2 regions of the Paenibacillus sp. RS8 genome follow, and region 2 is predicted to be linked to the other one. Evidence: a T-box and tRNA genes for the amino acid it is inferred to sense, from the RefSeq annotation. Region 2 holds a T-box; the other holds one or more tRNA genes.
The links. The T-box of region 2 lies ahead of ileS (isoleucine--tRNA ligase). A T-box ahead of a tRNA ligase gene usually reads a tRNA of that ligase, here a tRNA-Ile.
Positions count from the first base shown of each region.

Region 1 (9,530 bases), 2.8 Mb from region 2:
TCAAGTGGGTAAATGCCGAAGGCAATGCCGTCTGGGTGAAATATCACTTCAAAACAGAACAAGGGATTAAGAATCTTGATCCAGAACTTGCTACCAAAATCGCTGGGGAGAACCCAGATTATCATACAGAGGACTTGTTCAATGCTATTGATAAAGGAGATTTCCCTGCGTGGAAGCTCTACGTACAGATTATGCCGATCGAAGATGCAAAGACTTACCGCTTTGATCCATTTGATGTTACCAAAGTATGGTCACAAAAGGATTATCCATTAATTGAGGTTGGCCGCATGGTATTGGATCGCAATCCAGAGAACTACTTCGCGGAAGTAGAGCAAGTTACATTCTCTCCTGGCTCTTTCGTCCCTGGTATTGAAGCTTCTCCTGATAAATTGCTGCAGGGTCGACTTTTTGCTTACGGCGATGCTCACCGTCACCGTGTAGGACCTAACCATAACAGCCTGCCTATCAACCGTCCAAAGGTAGAAGTGAAGAACTATCAACGTGACGGCGGTATGGCACTCGGCAACAATGGCGGATCCGGTGCTTATTACGAGCCTAACAGCTTAGGTGGACCTAAAGAGGCACCACAGTACAAAACATCACCGTTCGAAGTATCTGGAAATGCCGACAGTGTCTCTTATAATAGTGATGATCATTACACACAACCTGGTGACTTGTATCGCCTGATGAGTGAAGAAGAACGTACCCGTCTTGTTCAAAATATCGTAGGCGCTATGACACCCGTTGAAAGTAACGATATTAAACTTCGTCAAATTGTACATTTTTATAAAGCTGATCCAGAATTGGGGCAGCGTGTCGCATCCGGTTTAGGATTATCTGTCCCAGACGGAGTGTAAGACTGTAAATGCACTTATACAAACAAAGAGGACCTTTACCCGTAATGGGAAAGGTCCTCTTTGTTTGTAAGAAAAGTTATCGATTTAAGTATTCCAATTTAGGGGCTAATTAGCTAAACATATAATACATAAGAACGATCACGATGCACAGCGTGGAGACAACCGATAAGCATGAAAAAAACGTATTCCAATTATTGCCTTTCATTTGTCTTATACACGACCAGTATTGTGCTTCTTTGATGCTCTGCCCCATCACGTGAAGATTTAACTATCGAACCGTAACAAATATTCACAATCTGTTCCTCCCGCAGCCCTGCCAAGAACTCATTTGCCTTATTCTCAGCATACGAATTATCCGCATCTACAAACTCTTTTACTTGAATCATCCTGATCTCTCCTTTGATAAATTTATTAGTTAATTTTTATGTCTAGATTCTATAGGTAAACTCAACGAAATGTACATGGCGCGTATCACTCCCCTGGTAACATTAATGTAAAAACATCATCGAAATATAGTATAGGCATTCCGCAGTTTTCTACGAAATGCCTATAACATCAGCCTATCATAGCACCCAAATATGTAATAGTCAAACGTTTTAAATACAATATTTAGTAAGAATTAATTGCCTTTACAAAATGGATTGGATTTACATATAGAAGCTGTTATACTGATCAGAAGGTTCCCTCTAGGGGACCTCTATTTGTATAGGAGGGATTTTAATATGGCAACGCGTCATAACAAATTTGCAAAGAATGTGCTACTTAGAGGGGGTGAAATCTACTATGAACCATAGTCTAATTTATGAAGGCTCAAGGACACAATTGGTCCAGCAGCTTATATATTTTGATGAGGAAAAAATCGCATTTCTAAATCAATATTTCCCGGAACGAAGTAAACAAAGAAGCCATGCTGAAACGTTGCTGTCCCGTTATTGCTCCGAGCTGGAACAATTACTATCCCGTTTTAATGGAGAAGAATTGAACTCACTCGTATTGATTGGAAGTCAGCTTCAGCTTCGTTACTTAGACGACAATACTACAGATACCTACACCATCGTATTTCCAAACCAGGCTGAACCCAATGATAACAAGATTTCAATGTTCTCGCCTATTGGCATGCAGCTACTGTTAGCTCAGATCGGTAGCACATGCCAGTTAGCCATACCTTCAGGTGAACTGTCGGTAATGATCGAAAGTATTAAGTTTGTGAATTGTGGTGAGGTAGCCGTTCTTATTTAAGCCAACCCACGCATATCCACCAACGTAAACAGCGTCCTCTTCCTTATGACGGGAAAGGGACGCTGTTCTTATGTTCATACCTTGCATCGATTATTCGTATTTTTATTTTAGCCTCAATCCATCTGCGAGCTTGCTAACTGATTTCTCGATACGAGATGCTCTGGTTTCAGGTCTTTTCGCCGCTTCGATCCAAGATACATATTCCTTCTGATAAGAATAAGCCAGACCGTTGTAATAAGCTTCTGCCTGCTCATGGCTACTCAGCGCATCAAGGAAATCCTCTGGAGCTTCTACCTCTCGTAATTGATGATCCTGCTCCATCGTCACACGCACAATATCACCAGGTTGAGCTTTGGCTAGATCCCGTAGTTCTTTCTTTACCACCATAAAATACTTTCCGTTTCCATGGGGCATAAGCGTTCCTCTATAGGGGATTCCATTTACAGTTCCTTTTACCTGTACCCTGGACTTTGTTTCAAATATTTGTTCGGCATCAAAAGGGACGTTAAGATAAGTCCAGCTCCCACTTGCATCAGGTCGCACTAATTTAGCTTCGAATTCAAACATAGCTACCTCCTCAACTAAAAGCCCTAAGTTCTATTGTATCCATATGAATGTAACTATACAAAAAAACACCTGCCTATAATAGACAGGTGTTTCTTAATTATAAGCGGGTGATGGGAATCGAACCCACGCTATCAGCTTGGAAGGCTGAAGTTCTACCATTGAACTACACCCGCAAAGGTATAAAATCGGGATGACACGATTTGAACATGCGACCCCCTGGTCCCAAACCAGGTGCTCTACCAAGCTGAGCTACATCCCGTCAAAACATGTAATGACTTATTAATAAAAATGGCGCGCCCTGAGAGATTCGAACTCCCGGCCTTTTGATTCGTAGTCAAACGCTCTATCCAGCTGAGCTAAGGGCGCAAAAATTATGGAGCGGAAGACGGGAATCGAACCCGCGACCCTCGCCTTGGCAAGGCGATGCTCTACCGCTGAGCCACTTCCGCAAAATATGGTGCGCGTGAAGGGACTTGAACCCCCACGTCGTGAAACGCCAGATCCTAAGTCTGGTGCGTCTGCCATTCCGCCACACGCGCACACTTTAAAAATAATGGTGAGCCATGAAGGACTCGAACCTTCGACACCCTGATTAAAAGTCAGGTGCTCTACCAACTGAGCTAATGGCTCTCATAAATGGCTGGGGATATAGGATTTGAACCTATGCATGACGGAGTCAAAGTCCGTTGCCTTACCGCTTGGCTAATCCCCAACAATAATTAACTAAATGGCGGAACCGACGAGATTCGAACTCGCGATCTCCTGCGTGACAGGCAGGCATGTTAGGCCAACTACACCACGGTTCCACAGACATAATGCATAAATGTAAATTGGTTGCGGGGGCAGGATTTGAACCTGCGGCCTTCGGGTTATGAGCCCGACGAGCTACCGGGCTGCTCCACCCCGCGTCGTTCTTAAATGAATATGGTGGAGGCTGAGGGGATCGAACCCCCGACCCTCTGCTTGTAAGGCAGATGCTCTCCCAGCTGAGCTAAGCCTCCATGTTATGACCCGTATGGGATTCGAACCCATGTTACCTCCGTGAAAGGGAGGTGTCTTAACCCCTTGACCAACGGGCCATGCTAATAAACTTTATGGCGGAGAGAGAGGGATACTCTCACTACTATCGAGATTGCGAAGCATTCCTAACGAAGCTTATGCTTCAACGAACCACCAAGGCTTCTCATCCCTAACAGGGAAGTAAATTCATGGCGGAGAGAGAGGGATTCGAACCCTCGAGACGCTTGTGGCGCCTACACGATTTCCAATCGTGCTCCTTCGGCCAAACTCGGACACCTCTCCATAAATGGCTCCCCGAACAGGACTCGAACCTGTGACAACTCGATTAACAGTCGAGTGCTCTACCAACTGAGCTATCAGGGAATATGGTGGGCCTTAGTGGACTCGAACCACCGACCTCACCCTTATCAGGGGTGCGCTCTAACCAGCTGAGCTAAAGGCCCTTTTAAGACATACGAATATTAAGGGCAAAAAAAATACCACGGGTAATGTGGTTGTCCGCTTGGCGGCGTCCTACTCTCCCAGGACCCTTCGGTCCAAGTACCATCGGCGCTGGAGGGCTTAACGGTCGTGTTCGGGATGGGTACGCGTGGAACCCCTCCGCTATCGCCACCAAACGGGCATTACAGCGTAATGCTCAGGCTTAATCGCCTGAAAACTGAATCCGAATTGAATTTGCATTTTAAGTATAGGATAAGCCCTCGACCGATTAGTATTGGTCAGCTCCATGCATTACTGCACTTCCACCTCCAACCTATCTACCTCGTCGTCTTCAAGGGGTCTTACTAATTGGGAAATCTCATCTTGAGGGGGGCTTCACGCTTAGATGCTTTCAGCGCTTATCCCGTCCGTACGTAGCTACCCAGCCATGCTCCTGGCGGAACAACTGGTGCACCAGCGGTACGTCCATCCCGGTCCTCTCGTACTAAGGACAGCTCCTCTCAAATTTCCTGCGCCCACGACAGATAGGGACCGAACTGTCTCACGACGTTCTGAACCCAGCTCGCGTACCGCTTTAATGGGCGAACAGCCCAACCCTTGGGACCTACTTCAGCCCCAGGATGCGATGAGCCGACATCGAGGTGCCAAACCTCCCCGTCGATGTGGACTCTTGGGGGAGATAAGCCTGTTATCCCCAGGGTAGCTTTTATCCGTTGAGCGATGGCCCTTCCATGCGGTACCACCGGATCACTAAGTCCGACTTTCGTCCCTGCTCGACTTGTAGGTCTCGCAGTCAAGCTCCCTTATGCCTTTGCACTCTTCGAATGATTTCCAACCATTCTGAGGGAACCTTGGAACGCCTCCGTTACTCTTTAGGAGGCGACCGCCCCAGTCAAACTGCCCGCCTGACACGGTCCCCGTACCCGATTAGGGCACTAGGTTAGAACCTAGATACGATCAGGGTGGTATCCCAACGGCGCCTCCACCGAAGCTTGCGCTCCGATTTCTACGGCTCCCACCTATCCTGTACAGATCGTACCCAAATTCAATATCAAGCTGCAGTAAAGCTCCATGGGGTCTTTCCGTCTTGTCGCGGGTAACCTGCATCTTCACAGGTATTAAAATTTCACCGGATCTCTCGTTGAGACAGCGCCCAAGTCGTTACGCCATTCGTGCGGGTCAGAATTTACCTGACAAGGAATTTCGCTACCTTAGGACCGTTATAGTTACGGCCGCCGTTTACTGGGGCTTCGGTTCATAGCTTCGGGTTACCCCTAACCACTCCCCTTAACCTTCCAGCACCGGGCAGGCGTCAGCCCGTATACTTCGCCTTGCGGCTTCGCACAGACCTGTGTTTTTGCTAAACAGTCGCTTGGGCCTTTTCACTGCGGCCCCCTCGTGCTATTCACACTACCGGGGCACCCCTTCTCCCGAAGTTACGGGGTCATTTTGCCGAGTTCCTTAACGAGAGTTCTTCCGCGCGCCTTAGAATTCTCTTCTCGCCTACCTGTGTCGGTTTGCGGTACGGGCACCTTCTCCTGGCTAGAGGCTTTTCTTGGCAGTGTGAGATCATGACCTTCGCTACTACAATTTTCGCTCCCCATCACAGCCCAGCCTTAATGATGTGCGGATTTTCCTACACATCAGCCTCACTGCTTAGACGGACATATCCATCAGTCCGCGTCACTACCCTCCTGCGTCACCCCATCGCTCATAGCGGATTACGGTGGTACAGTAATTTCAAACTGTTGTCCTTCGACTACGCCTTTCGGCCTCGCCTTAGGTCCCGACTTACCCTGAGCGGACGAGCCTTCCTCAGGAAACCTTGGGCTTTCGGCGGATCAGATTCTCACTGATCTTTTCGTTACTCATACCGGCATTCTCACTTGTATGCTGTCCAGCGCTCCTTACGGTACACCTTCAACCCACATACAACGCTCCCCTACCCCAGATACATACGTATCTAGCCATAGCTTCGGTGGTGTGTTTAGCCCCGTTACATTTTCGGCGCAGAGTCACTCGACCAGTGAGCTATTACGCACTCTTTCAATGGTGGCTGCTTCTAAGCCAACATCCTGGTTGTCTGTGCAACTCCACATCCTTTCCCACTTAACACACACTTGGGGACCTTAGCTGATGGTCTGGGCTGTTTCCCTTTTGACAATGGATCTTAGCACTCACTGTCTGACTCCCGGCAATAAGTATATGGCATTCGGAGTTTGACTGAGCTTGGTAATCCTTGCGGACCCCGCACCCAATCAGTGCTCTACCTCCACTACTCTTATACCGAGGCTAGCCCTAAAGCTATTTCGGGGAGAACCAGCTATCTCCGAGTTCGATTGGAATTTCTCCGCTACCCCCACCTCATCCCCGCACTTTTCAACGTGCGTGGGTTCGGGCCTCCAGTGCGTGTTACCGCACCTTCACCCTGGACAGGGGTAGATCACACGGTTTCGGGTCTACGTCCACATACTGAGTCGCCCTATTCAGACTCGCTTTCGCTGCGGCTCCGTCTTCTCGACTTAACCTTGCATGTTAAACGTAACTCGCCGGTTCATTCTACAAAAGGCACGCCATCACCCATAGATAGGGCTCTGACTTTTTGTAAGCACACGGTTTCAGGTTCTATTTCACTCCCCTTCCGGGGTGCTTTTCACCTTTCCCTCACGGTACTGTTTCACTATCGGTCGCCAGGTAGTATTTAGCCTTAGCAGATGGTCCTGCTGGATTCATACGGGGTTTCACGTGCCCCGCACTACTCGGGATCCGTCTCGGAGAGAACACAGTTTAGGTTACAGGGCTTTTACCTCTATCGCGGGCCTTTCCAGACCTCTTCACCTACCATATTCCTTTGTAACTCCATGTGAGACGTCCCACAACCCCTAAGAGCAAGCTCTTAGGTTTAGGCTGTTCCGCGTTCGCTCGCCGCTACTGACGGAATCACTATTGTTTTCTCTTCCTCAGGGTACTTAGATGTTTCAGTTCCCCTGGTCTGCCTCTACACACCCTATGTATTCAGATGTGAGTAACTGCGAATTACCACAGCTGGGTTTCCCCATTCGGACACCCCCGGATCAAAGCTTGCTTACAGCTCCCCGAGGCAGTTTCGTTGTTCGCCACGTCCTTCGTCGGCTCCTGGCGCCTAGGCATCCTCCGTGTGCTCTTATTAGCTTAACCTTGATTTTTCCGCAGGAAAATATCATACGATATCTCTTTTGGAATCATCTCACTAATAACATTTACTTGTTTGCACAAGTTGCTAAAAGATGTTCTAAAACGCAAATTCGTTTCGGTATCCAGTTTTCAAGGATCAAGTCTTACTGAGAGCTTAAACTCTCAAAACTGAGCAACGAGTGAGTAACAGGCCTAAACCTGAGATTGTGGAAGTTTAACTCCCGATTTGAATGTCTTCATTGCAGAAGACGATTCTCCATAGAAAGGAGGTGATCCAGCCGCACCTTCCGATACGGCTACCTTGTTACGACTTCACCCCAATCATCTACCCCACCTTCGGCGGCTGGCTCCCTTGCGGGTTACCCCACCGACTTCGGGTGTTGTAAACTCTCGTGGTGTGACGGGCGGTGTGTACAAGACCCGGGAACGTATTCACCGCGGCATGCTGATCCGCGATTACTAGCAATTCCGACTTCATGCAGGCGAGTTGCAGCCTGCAATCCGAACTGAGACCGGCTTTGATGGGATTGGCTCCACCTCGCGGCTTCGCTTCCCGTTGTACCGGCCATTGTAGTACGTGTGTAGCCCAGGTCATAAGGGGCATGATGATTTGACGTCATCCCCACCTTCCTCCGGTTTGTCACCGGCAGTCACTCTAGAGTGCCCAACATTACTTGCTGGCAACTAAAGTTAAGGGTTGCGCTCGTTGCGGGACTTAACCCAACATCTCACGACACGAGCTGACGACAACCATGCACCACCTGTCTCCTCTGTCCCGAAGGCCGCTGCTATCTCTAGCAGATTCAGAGGGATGTCAAGACCTGGTAAGGTTCTTCGCGTTGCTTCGAATTAAACCACATACTCCACTGCTTGTGCGGGTCCCCGTCAATTCCTTTGAGTTTCAGTCTTGCGACCGTACTCCCCAGGCGGAGTGCTTACTGTGTTAACTTCGGCACCAAGGGTATCGAAACCCCTAACACCTAGCACTCATCGTTTACGGCGTGGACTACCAGGGTATCTAATCCTGTTTGCTCCCCACGCTTTCGCGCCTCAGCGTCAGTTACAGCCCAGAAAGTCGCCTTCGCCACTGGTGTTCCTCCACATATCTACGCATTTCACCGCTACACGTGGAATTCCACTTTCCTCTTCTGTACTCAAGTCACCCAGTTTCCAGTGCGACCTCAGGTTGAGCCCAAGGTTTAAACACCAGACTTAAATGACCGCCTGCGCGCGCTTTACGCCCAATAATTCCGGACAACGCTTGCCCCCTACGTATTACCGCGGCTGCTGGCACGTAGTTAGCCGGGGCTTTCTTCTCAGGTACCGTCACTCCGATAGCAGTTACTCTACCGGACGTTCTTCCCTGGCAACAGAGCTTTACGATCCGAAAACCTTCATCACTCACGCGGCGTTGCTCCGTCAGACTTTCGTCCATTGCGGAAGATTCCCTACTGCTGCCTCCCGTAGGAGTCTGGGCCGTGTCTCAGTCCCAGTGTGGCCGTTCACCCTCTCAGGTCGGCTACGCATCGTCGCCTTGGTGGGCCGTTACCCCACCAACTAGCTAATGCGCCGCAGGCCCATCCCTCAGTGACAGATTGCTCCGTCTTTCATTCTTTCTTCAGGAGAAAAAAGAAATTATCCGGTATTAGCTACCGTTTCCGGTAGTTATCCCAGTCTAAGGGGCAGGTTGCCTACGTGTTACTCACCCGTCCGCCGCTAAGTCATTTTGAAAGCAAGCTTTCAAAATGACTCCGCTCGACTTGCATGTATTAGGCACGCCGCCAGCGTTCGTCCTGAGCCAGGATCAAACTCTCCAATTAGTATTGAAAAGAGCGATATGCTCATTTTGAAACATCTGACGAGAAAATTAATTCTCACGATGAAATTTCAAAAGCGTGAAATACGCTGTGAAACTCATCAGTTTTGGATTTCACTTTCGTGATTTCCTACTCACTCGTTGTTCAGTTTTCAAAGATCAAGTTCTCGTTGACGCCATTTAATGTCTCAGCAGCAACTCTTATACTATATCATGTTCGGCTATTTAATGTCAAGCTCTTTTTTAACTTCTTTTTCGAGCTCGGCATGTGTATTTCTTGGCCGGACTTAGAATATATCATGTATAGAGATTGATTGCAACACTTTTTTATAAATTAATATTACTTCGCATTTCCGCTAATTCATCATCTTCCGCCTCCGCTTACTTTAGTAAGGGTTTGAACAGTGTAATAGTTC
Region 1 covers NZ_CP168131.1:2,508,798-2,518,327, reverse strand. The annotation lists gene katA (catalase KatA) at 1-857, shown strand, start outside; gene ACDZ28_RS12615 (sporulation protein Cse60) at 1,049-1,243, opposite strand; gene ACDZ28_RS12610 (GreA/GreB family elongation factor) at 1,641-2,096, shown strand; gene ACDZ28_RS12605 (YdeI/OmpD-associated family protein) at 2,199-2,663, opposite strand; tRNA gene ACDZ28_RS12600 (tRNA-Gly) at 2,766-2,836, opposite strand; tRNA gene ACDZ28_RS12595 (tRNA-Pro) at 2,849-2,922, opposite strand; tRNA gene ACDZ28_RS12590 (tRNA-Arg) at 2,953-3,029, opposite strand; tRNA gene ACDZ28_RS12585 (tRNA-Gly) at 3,038-3,112, opposite strand; tRNA gene ACDZ28_RS12580 (tRNA-Leu) at 3,119-3,202, opposite strand; tRNA gene ACDZ28_RS12575 (tRNA-Lys) at 3,218-3,293, opposite strand; tRNA gene ACDZ28_RS12570 (tRNA-Gln) at 3,301-3,375, opposite strand; tRNA gene ACDZ28_RS12565 (tRNA-Asp) at 3,392-3,469, opposite strand; tRNA gene ACDZ28_RS12560 (tRNA-Met) at 3,495-3,571, opposite strand; tRNA gene ACDZ28_RS12555 (tRNA-Val) at 3,589-3,664, opposite strand; tRNA gene ACDZ28_RS12550 (tRNA-Glu) at 3,671-3,742, opposite strand; tRNA gene ACDZ28_RS12545 (tRNA-Ser) at 3,873-3,965, opposite strand; tRNA gene ACDZ28_RS12540 (tRNA-Asn) at 3,971-4,046, opposite strand; tRNA gene ACDZ28_RS12535 (tRNA-Ile) at 4,050-4,126, opposite strand; rRNA gene rrf (5S ribosomal RNA) at 4,184-4,300, opposite strand; rRNA gene ACDZ28_RS12525 (23S ribosomal RNA) at 4,373-7,301, opposite strand; rRNA gene ACDZ28_RS12520 (16S ribosomal RNA) at 7,561-9,118, opposite strand.
Region 1: it encodes a tRNA-Ile, which carries the amino acid that the T-box ahead of ileS (isoleucine--tRNA ligase) is inferred to sense. The anticodon was not compared.

Region 2 (9,530 bases):
GTGTGAATCCCTTGCAGGAATCCGGCTTTACTTGTCGAAATTGATTATTTCGAGGGAATCAAACATTTTTAAAGCAGGACGCCGATATTTTATAGAAGAGGCGAACCATGAATGGCAGTTGGATCGTCGATATATATCCTCTGCCTTTACTTGAAGTACAGTCTTTCTTCTTTGTCTGCTGCACAGGTATGGTTCAGAGACTTAGAAGGTCCGAAATTTCTAGGAGGTGCACAGCATGCCATTAACACCGCTCGATATACATAACAAGGAGTTCTCTCGGAGACTTCGCGGTTATGATGAGGACGAGGTCAACGAATTTCTGGATCAAGTAATTAAAGATTACGAAAGTGTTATCCGTGAGAACAAAGAGCTGCAGAATCAGCTTTTGTCCATTCAAGAGCGTTTGGATCATTTTGTGAACATTGAAGAGAGTTTATCGAAGACGATCTTAGTCGCTCAGGAAGCGGCAGATGATGTGAAGAACAACTCCAAGAAGGAATCGCAGCTTATTATCAAGGAAGCGGAAAAGAACGCAGATCGGATTATTAACGAAGCGTTATCCAAATCCCGTAAAGTTGCTATTGAGACTGAAGAGTTGCGCAAGCAAGCTTCAATCTATCGTACTCGTTTCCGGACATTGGTGGAAGCTCAGCTGGAGCTGTTGTCACAGGATGACTGGAATGCCTTGGAGAGTCGTGAGGCGAGCGAGAACGTAACTTTTAAGGATGATGTTCTACATCGTATCTAATCATTGTGATGAATGCTGATTTGGTTTGTGAGTAGGAAGGATTTTGGACTTTTATAATTTCAAACCAGAATTGGCTAAATAGAGGGGGTTATTCCCTCTATTTTTATTTTCCGTTAAAATCGATCATAATAAAGGATCTTCCGCCATCGCAGGTATGCTCCTATTTGCGGATTTGGCAAGCGGTTGTTGACATTTAGACTCAAAAAGTCTATAAATAGAACATATCTGTATAATGTTTATATGTATTCGATGACGGGACAAGTACGACAAGGTAACGTTCTCCAGAGAGTCGGCGATTGCTGAGAGCCGATTGTTCGAACCCTGCCGGAAGATCTTCCCCTAGAAGTTAAGCTGAAGCGTTGATCGTGCGTAAGCTTAGCCGTCTGCCGGACGTTACACCGGACCTGTGCATGAGATTTACGCGCGGGACTGAGATTGTGCTGAATACACTCCCCTTAAGGATGTGCTCATGCGCAGAATTAGGGTGGTATCGCGAGCGTCGTCTCGCCCCTTTGGGGGTGGGATGACGCTTATTTTGTTGTTCCGGGGCGGGCCATCCCCCTAAATCCCCCTTGCTAAGGGGGACCCCAAGGGCTGCCGCCCTCTGGACACCCGCAAAGTAAAGCCTCGTGCAAATGGGTACGGTGGTGGAAGCGAACGGACTCATGTGGCTGAAGGAGCGGCCCTTCTTAGGCTCCCCTGGCGGGTTCGCCTGCGGGGCCTTCACGGCAAAAGCGGTGAGCGACCAGCTGCGCAAGATCGCGAATTGGCCCCCCGAGCCCCTGCTGCCCTGCGGGATCGCGGCTCGGGTGCCAAGAACAAAAGCACGTGCGACCAGCTGTGCAAGGTCGCTCAGAGACTAAATCATGAAAGGATTGACCATCACATGCAAAAAGTAGATGTCAGAGAAAAAGCGCGGGCAAGAGATGTCCGCATACTGAAGAAATGGAGCGACGAAAATACGTTCCGCAAATCCATGGAGAACCGTGAAGGACGTCCGAACTATGTATTTTACGAAGGTCCTCCTACAGCGAACGGTGCACCGCATATCGGGCACGTGCTGGGCCGTGTAATCAAGGATTTCATCGGTCGTTACCAAACGATGAAAGGCTATCGTGTGGTACGTAAAGCGGGCTGGGATACACATGGTCTTCCAGTAGAGCTAGGCGTGCAAAAGAAGCTTGGGATCTCCGGTAAACAAGAGATCGAAGAATATGGTGTAGAGAAATTCATTCAGGAATGTAAAGACAGCGTCTTCGGCTACGAGAAGCAATGGCGCGAGTTTACAGAGGGTATCGGATACTGGACGGATTTAGATAATCCTTACGTAACCTTGGATAACACATATATCGAAAGCGTGTGGAACATCTTGGCTACGGTGCATGACAAAGGGTTGCTCTATCGCGGACACCGCGTTAGCCCTTACTGCCCAAGCTGCCAGACTACCCTAAGCTCCCACGAAGTAGCTCAAGGCTACAAAACCGTCAAGGATCTTAGTGCGACTGCAAAGTTCAAACTGGATGACAGTGGAGACTACGTACTAGCTTGGACGACTACACCTTGGACATTGCCAGCGCACATGGCTTTAGCCATGAACCCTGACATGGATTATGTACGTGTACAACAAGAAGATGGTGTGTACATCGTTGCTAAGAATTTGGTGGAAGAAGTAATGAAAGGCGAGCACACCGTCCTTTCGACACATAAAGGTTCCGAGTTTATCGGCAAAACTTACGCTCCTCCTTTCGGATACATCAAAGCAGAGAAAAGCAATGTCATCGTAGGTGCTTCCTTCGTTACAGATTCCAGCGGTACAGGGATCGTACACATGGCACCAGCGCATGGTGAAGATGACTACAAGACTTGCCGCGAGAACGGTATCAGCTTCGTAAACGTGGTTGATAATTCCGGTAAGTATACCGATGTAGTGTCTGATTTTGCCGGGCGCTTCGTAAAAGATTGCGATTTGGATATCGTTAAAGCTTTGTCTGAAAAAGGATTACTTTACGGTAAAGAAAAATACGAGCACAGCTATCCGTTCTGCTGGCGTTGTGATACACCGCTCTTGTATTACGCAACAGACAGCTGGTTCATCAACACTACAGCGATCAAGGATCAGCTCATTGCTAACAACAACAGCGTAAATTGGTACCCTGAGCATGTACGCGAAGGCCGTTTTGGTAAGTTCTTGGATGAACTGGTGGACTGGAATATCAGCCGTAATCGTTACTGGGGTACACCGCTTAATGTTTGGGTATGTCAAGAAACGGGCAAAGAGTTCGCTCCACACAGCATTGAAGAACTGAGAGCGATGGCAATTGGTGATGTGCCTGAGGATATCGAGCTGCATAAGCCTTTTGTAGATAAGATCAAGCTACGTAGTCCTTTCAGTGAAGGTGCAGAGATGGTTCGCACACCGGAAGTTATCGACGTTTGGTTTGACAGTGGTTCAATGCCTTTTGCCCAAAGCCACTATCCATTTGAGAACGAAGATAAGCTGAATGATCAGTATCCAGCGGATATGATCTGTGAAGGGATCGACCAGACCCGTGGATGGTTCTATAGCTTGCTAGCAGTATCTACCTTGTTTAAAGGTAAAGCACCATATAAAGCGGTAATCGCTACAGGCCATATCCTCGACGAGAACGGTCAAAAAATGTCCAAATCCAAAGGCAATGTTATTGATCCTTGGGAAATCATGAATGAATACGGAACGGATGCTTTCCGTTGGGCGATTCTGTCTGACAGTGCACCGTGGAACAACAAACGGTTCTCCCGTGGTCTTGTAGGGGAAACCAAATCTAAAGTTGTAGATACACTGGTGAATACACATGCGTTCTTGACGCTTTATGCAGGCATCGATGGTTACGATCCAGCCGATCATCCTTTTAAAGTATCCGAACATAAGCTGGACCGCTGGATTCTATCCCGTCTGAACAGCTTGATTCTTTTGGTAGATAAAGGACTTGCGGTAAATGACTTCGTAAACACGTCCAAAGCGATTGAGAACTTTGTGGATGAGCTCAGTAACTGGTATATCCGTCGTTCCCGTGACCGTTTCTGGGGGAGTGGTCTAGGTGAAGATAAGCTGGATGCTTATCGTACACTGACCCATGTGCTTTTGACGACAGCCTCTTTGATGGCTCCATTTACACCGATGTTGTCTGAAGATATCTTCACGAACCTTGGCGGCGGAGAAAGCGTGCATTTAGCAGATTATCCGGTTGCTGATGAGAACTTGATCGATAAAGAGCTGGAAGAGGATATGGAAAGTGCAAGACAGATCGTTGAGCTGGCGCGTAACGTGCGTAACGAAACAGGCATTAAGAATCGTCAACCACTGTCTGAACTGATCGTTTCGATGAACCGTGACTTCCATTTGTCTGAGTATGAAGAGATCATCAAAGAAGAGATCAACATCAAGAACATCGTGCTGGAGACTAGTGATAGCGGATTTGTGGATTTCACACTTAAGCTGAATCTTAAGGTTGCCGGTAAAAAATACGGTAAAAACGTTGGCTTCCTGCAAGGCTTCCTGAAAGCTCTGGATAGTGACTCTACCCGCAAAGCGGTACAAGATGGCTCAATCACGATTGCGTCGCCAGAGGGAGAAGAGCTTGTAATCACTTCCGAAGAGCTACTCGTTGAAAAACAAGCCAAAGCAGGTTTCGCCGCAGCTTCTGGATATGGAATTACGGTTGCGCTCAATACCGAAATCACGCCTGAGCTTGAACAAGAAGGCTGGGTTCGTGAGATCATTCGTGCGGTTCAAGACTACCGTAAACGTCTGGATCTGCCGATCGAGAAACGGATCGCACTCACGCTGAATGTAGACGATGAGCTTAAAGCAGCAGTTACAGCATTTGAGAATGTATTGCGAGACAATGTACTTGTGACTACGGTTGATTTTGGCGGAGAACACGCTTTTGAAACGGTAGATGTTGGTGGTAAATCTATCGGTATCCATATTGGAGCGTAAATCTGCATTACCTGTCCCAAAACAGCATATACTAGCGGCACAAGTGTAAACGGAGAACTTCTGTTTATGCGGGAAATATAGTCTTTATATTTCGCCCGCAAAAAATAACGAGCCTCGTGCTCAAGGAGATTCATTCTCTTTGACCGGGCTCGTTTACTTTGTGGGCGAGTATAGACGTATGAGAGGAGCTGTGGCTGTGGAGGATCAGAAGAACAGAATCTCCGTCAAGACATCCGGCAACAAGAACAGCCCAGACATGGGAGCGGAGAAAAAGGTTATTCCTGAGGCAAACCCTGAGCGTTTAACAGCAGATCATCGTAATCCGGAAGATATTCCACTGGAAGAAAAAATGAATACAATGTATCGATTAACCTTTGAATGGGCCCATATTTTAGAAAAATCACGAATTTATAAGTATACAGAGCTGCTATATTCACCTTGGAGTCTCATTTGGCGAAACATCTTATATGGAACGGCTCGTGGAGTTGGGATCGCGCTAGGCTTTACTTTTTTTGCGGCAACGATCATTTATGTCCTTCAGGGGCTTGGAGCCTTGAATCTACCGATCATCGGAGATTATATTGCGGATATTGTACGGATTGTACAGCGTCAGCTGGAATTCAAATAGCTTGTTAAGGCGAAGCCGTCTTTATTTGGGTTGTAGGAGAGATTAGAGTCCGTTCCATTTTCTTAGGTGGATTTACCCAACCTTGAGCTTCTATGTTTTTCCCCAGTCCTGACCTTTCCTTCTTTAATCTTTGGAGAGGGCTGCGCTGCTTATTTTCCTCGTGTATGATGCGTAAGCCTCTCATTAATAATAAATATCGTCGGTCATCTTCATGACTGAGTTGTTGTACATTTTTGAAATAATCGTGATTCACTACGGTACACTCCTTGTATGTCGATTTCATCATGCGTTAGATCAGTTTAACATCTGAATCTGAACATTTTCTTAACAAAATGACATAGAGCATAAAAAAACAAAAAAACAGCGGGCATTCCACAATAAAATTGGAACCGCACGCTGTTCATTTTTCTAGTAGGGATAATGCTTTTACTCTTCGCCTTCGAGTGGATCAAGCATGTAACTTCCCTCGCTACTATCCTTATAGCGTTCGTAGCTGCGTCCCGGTACTACAATTAAATGGTTCCCTGTAATATCGGTGGCGATAAAGTTCTCCCAAGGCTCTACACAGCCTTCCAGCTCATCCGCTTCAATCTCCATATCGTTATAAGAGTCAATATTGCTGCCCTCCGCCATAGCGGGGGAATCGGAGTTGCCATAGCTTTCTACTATCTGCCAGGCATCTTCACCGTCAAAGCCGTTTTGATCCTCTCGCTCATCGAGACTGGTACGCCCAAATGGAGGAGACAAAAATTCTTCTTCAATTGGCCGAGTAAAAGGTGCATTTTGACGTGGGGCGTGCTCCTTACAGTAAAGTGTAGAAGGAATGGCAGATAAACGCTCAAAAGGGATCGGTTTACCGCTAGCCTTACATATCCCGTAGGTGCCTTCATCCATTGCGGAGAGAGCAGCTTCGATATCATCCAGCTCATGCTCGTCCCGCTCAAGCAGTGAAATATCCATAGAGCGATTATACAAATCGGTGGCTGCGTCCCCCGGATGGTTGTCATTCTCGGAAAGTTCTCCGGTGCCATCTCGCATGGATTCCTGTAAGCCGTAATTTTCATTATTCTGAAGCCTTTGCTGAATAGTATCACGATCTTTTTCTAATCGGGCGCGTAGCTCTGAGAGCTGCTGTACTGTCAGGTGCGTCATGATGAGTAAGCTCCTTTCTGTACTTTTTTAAGAATCCTTCCGACTTACCGATTTGCACCGGATGGTTCTTTGTTAGGTTGACCTGAGAGGCGTTATTTTAGCGATGGAAAATAGTCCCCAAGATTAAGCACCCGAGAGGTGTCACGCAATAGACGATCTTCTAAGGGCTGTGCTACAATATACAAGTCTTATAACAGTATTCGTACCGCATTTGGCGGGAAAAATAAGAACGGAGTGACAACTTCTGTGGTGTACTATTTGATTGCTCTTATTGTATTTTTGGTGGATCAGGGAACGAAGTATCTCATTGCCACACGTCTGGAGATTGGGGAACAGATTTCGGTAATTGGTAATTTCTTCCTAATTACTTCACATCGTAATCGCGGGGCTGCTTTTGGGATTCTACAAGGTCAGCAATGGTTCTTCTTTTTAGTTACGGTTGTAGTGGTTGCAGGTATCGTTTGGTACTTGAACAAAACTAGACATTCGCGGAAGATGCTATCGGTTGCCCTTGGGCTTGTTCTGGGTGGGGCGATTGGTAACTTCCTAGACCGGATGATCAGTGGTGAGGTTGTCGATTTCCTTCTGTTTAATTTTGGAAGCTATAGCTTCCCGATTTTTAACGTTGCGGATTCATGTATCGTCATTGGGGTTGGGTTGATTCTTTTGGACTCCTTCCGCGATCTTAAGAATGGTGAAGAAATCACGGAAATCAAAGAAGTAAAAGAAGCAAAGGAAGTAAAAGAAGGGAATGAATGATTTGAGTAAAGACGTCAATCACCAAGCGGCATCTACGAGCGAAGAAGAGAGGGACGTCACGGAGTGGACCGTTTCGGCGGAGAACGCGCGGGAGCGAATTGATAAATATATTACGGAATCTTGGGAAGAGGATATTTCTCGTTCTCAGGTACAGCTGTGGATCAGTGGCGGGCATGTTACGGTTAATGGGGCACCGGTTAAAGCTAACTATAAGCTCTCAGAAGGCGATAAAGTTTCCATTGTCGTACCAGAAGCAGAAGTGACGGACTTGATCCCAGAGAATATTCCTCTTGAAGTTGTATACGAAGACAGCGATGTCATTGTGATTAATAAGCCACGTGGAATGGTTGTGCACCCAGCAGCTGGTCATCCGTCAGGCACTTTGGTGAATGCACTGATGTATCATTGCAAGGATCTGTCCGGTATTAACGGTGAGATTCGTCCGGGTATTGTCCACCGTATTGATAAAGATACCTCTGGTCTTATTATGGTGGCTAAGAATGATGCCAGTCACGCATCGCTCGCAGCACAGCTTAAAGAGCACAGTGTAACACGCCGCTATATAGCTGTTGTGCACGGCAACTTGTCGCATGACAAAGGAACGGTTGACGCTCCGATCGGTAGAGATCCACATGATCGCAAGCTATACACTGTAACGGAAAAGAACAGCAAGAAATCTGTGACCCATTTTACGGTGATGGAGCGTTTCGGCGAATGTACACTGCTGGAGTTGCAGCTAGAGACTGGTCGCACGCATCAGATCAGAGTGCACATGAAATTCATAGGTCATCCGCTTGTGGGCGATCCGGTTTACGGTCGCAGCAAGGGAACAACTATGAATGGACAGGCATTACATGCGGCGGTGCTTGGATTTATTCATCCTACGACAGGTGAATATAAAGAATTCAGCAGACCTATTCCGGAAGACATGGAAGAAGTTCTACTCGCATTGCGCAGCAGATAAGTACAAATGAAGTGATAAATAGTCTATGGTATTGAACTCTGCTTTCCATCATATTTAATAACATAAGGATAAAGAGAAGGTTATGCCTTATTCTTTATCCTTATTTTTTATCACAGAAACGGATCTCTAGAAACATAAGCCATCCAAGGGACGGCGAAGCCGTTTCTTCTGAAATTAGAATAGATAGCCAGGAGATGAGATGAAAGTATGAGCATTGAACAATACCAAGACAGCTTCATTCAGACTAATTTTGCAGACCGCATTGGTGGTGCGAACTATGGCAAAGATACCTCGATTTATAAATTCGAGAAAATCAAACGTGCCAAAGCATCCGCTAAACAGGATTTTCCTGATATTGAATTGATCGACATGGGCGTAGGCGAGCCGGATGAGATGGCTGATGCCGGTATCGTGGCTAAGCTTGCTGAAGAAGCAGCTAAGGAAGAAAACCGTGGTTATGCGGACAATGGAATTGCTGAGTTTAAGACAGCCGCTGCCGAATATTTGCGGGAAGTATTCCGTGTGGAAGGTATTGATCCTGTTACAGAGGTAGTTCACTCTATCGGATCTAAGCCTGCGCTGGCGATGTTGCCTTCTTGCTTTATCAATCCGGGAGATATTACGATCATGACGGTGCCAGGTTATCCAGTGCTGGGTACACATACTAAATACTTGGGTGGACAAGTGTTTACAGTAGAACTGAAGAAGGAGAATAAATTCCTTCCAGATCTCAACGAAATTCCAGAAGAAGTTGCTCATAAAGCTAAGCTTCTTTACTTGAACTATCCAAACAATCCAACGGGCGCTAGCGCGACTCCTGAATTTTTTGCTGAAGTCGTTGCATGGGCTAAAAAATATGATGTAGTCGTTATCCACGATGCGCCATATGCGGCTTTAACCTATGATGGTTTGAAGCCACTTAGCTTCCTCTCTGTGCCGGGTGCGAAGGATGTTGGCGTGGAACTGCATTCCTTGTCCAAATCCTACAATATGACAGGCTGGAGAATTGGCTTTGTTGCCGGGAATCCTTTAGTTGTTAAAGCCTTCAGTGATGTGAAGGATAATAATGATTCCGGTCAATTTATTGCGATTCAAAAAGCTGCGGCTTACGGTCTTGCTCATCCAGAGATTACTGAAGCGATTGCGGCCAAGTATTCTCGTCGTCATAACCTGTTGGTTGATGCACTGAACAGCCTCGGCTTCCAAGCTGAGAAACCAAAGGGTTCTTTCTTCCTTTATGTTGCTGCGCCAAAAGGTGTCAAAGGCGGCCGCCGTTTTGAATCTGGTGAAGATTTCTCGC
Region 2 covers NZ_CP168131.1:6,779,853-6,789,382, reverse strand. The annotation lists gene ACDZ28_RS31825 (RNA-binding protein) at 1-6, shown strand, start outside; gene ACDZ28_RS31820 (DivIVA domain-containing protein) at 236-748, shown strand; T-box leader at 989-1,263, shown strand; gene ileS (isoleucine--tRNA ligase) at 1,635-4,727, shown strand; gene ACDZ28_RS31810 (DUF5665 domain-containing protein) at 4,984-5,355, shown strand; gene ACDZ28_RS31805 (TraR/DksA C4-type zinc finger protein) at 5,782-6,507, opposite strand; gene lspA (signal peptidase II) at 6,754-7,266, shown strand; gene ACDZ28_RS31795 (RluA family pseudouridine synthase) at 7,259-8,230, shown strand; gene ACDZ28_RS31790 (LL-diaminopimelate aminotransferase) at 8,438-9,530, shown strand, end outside.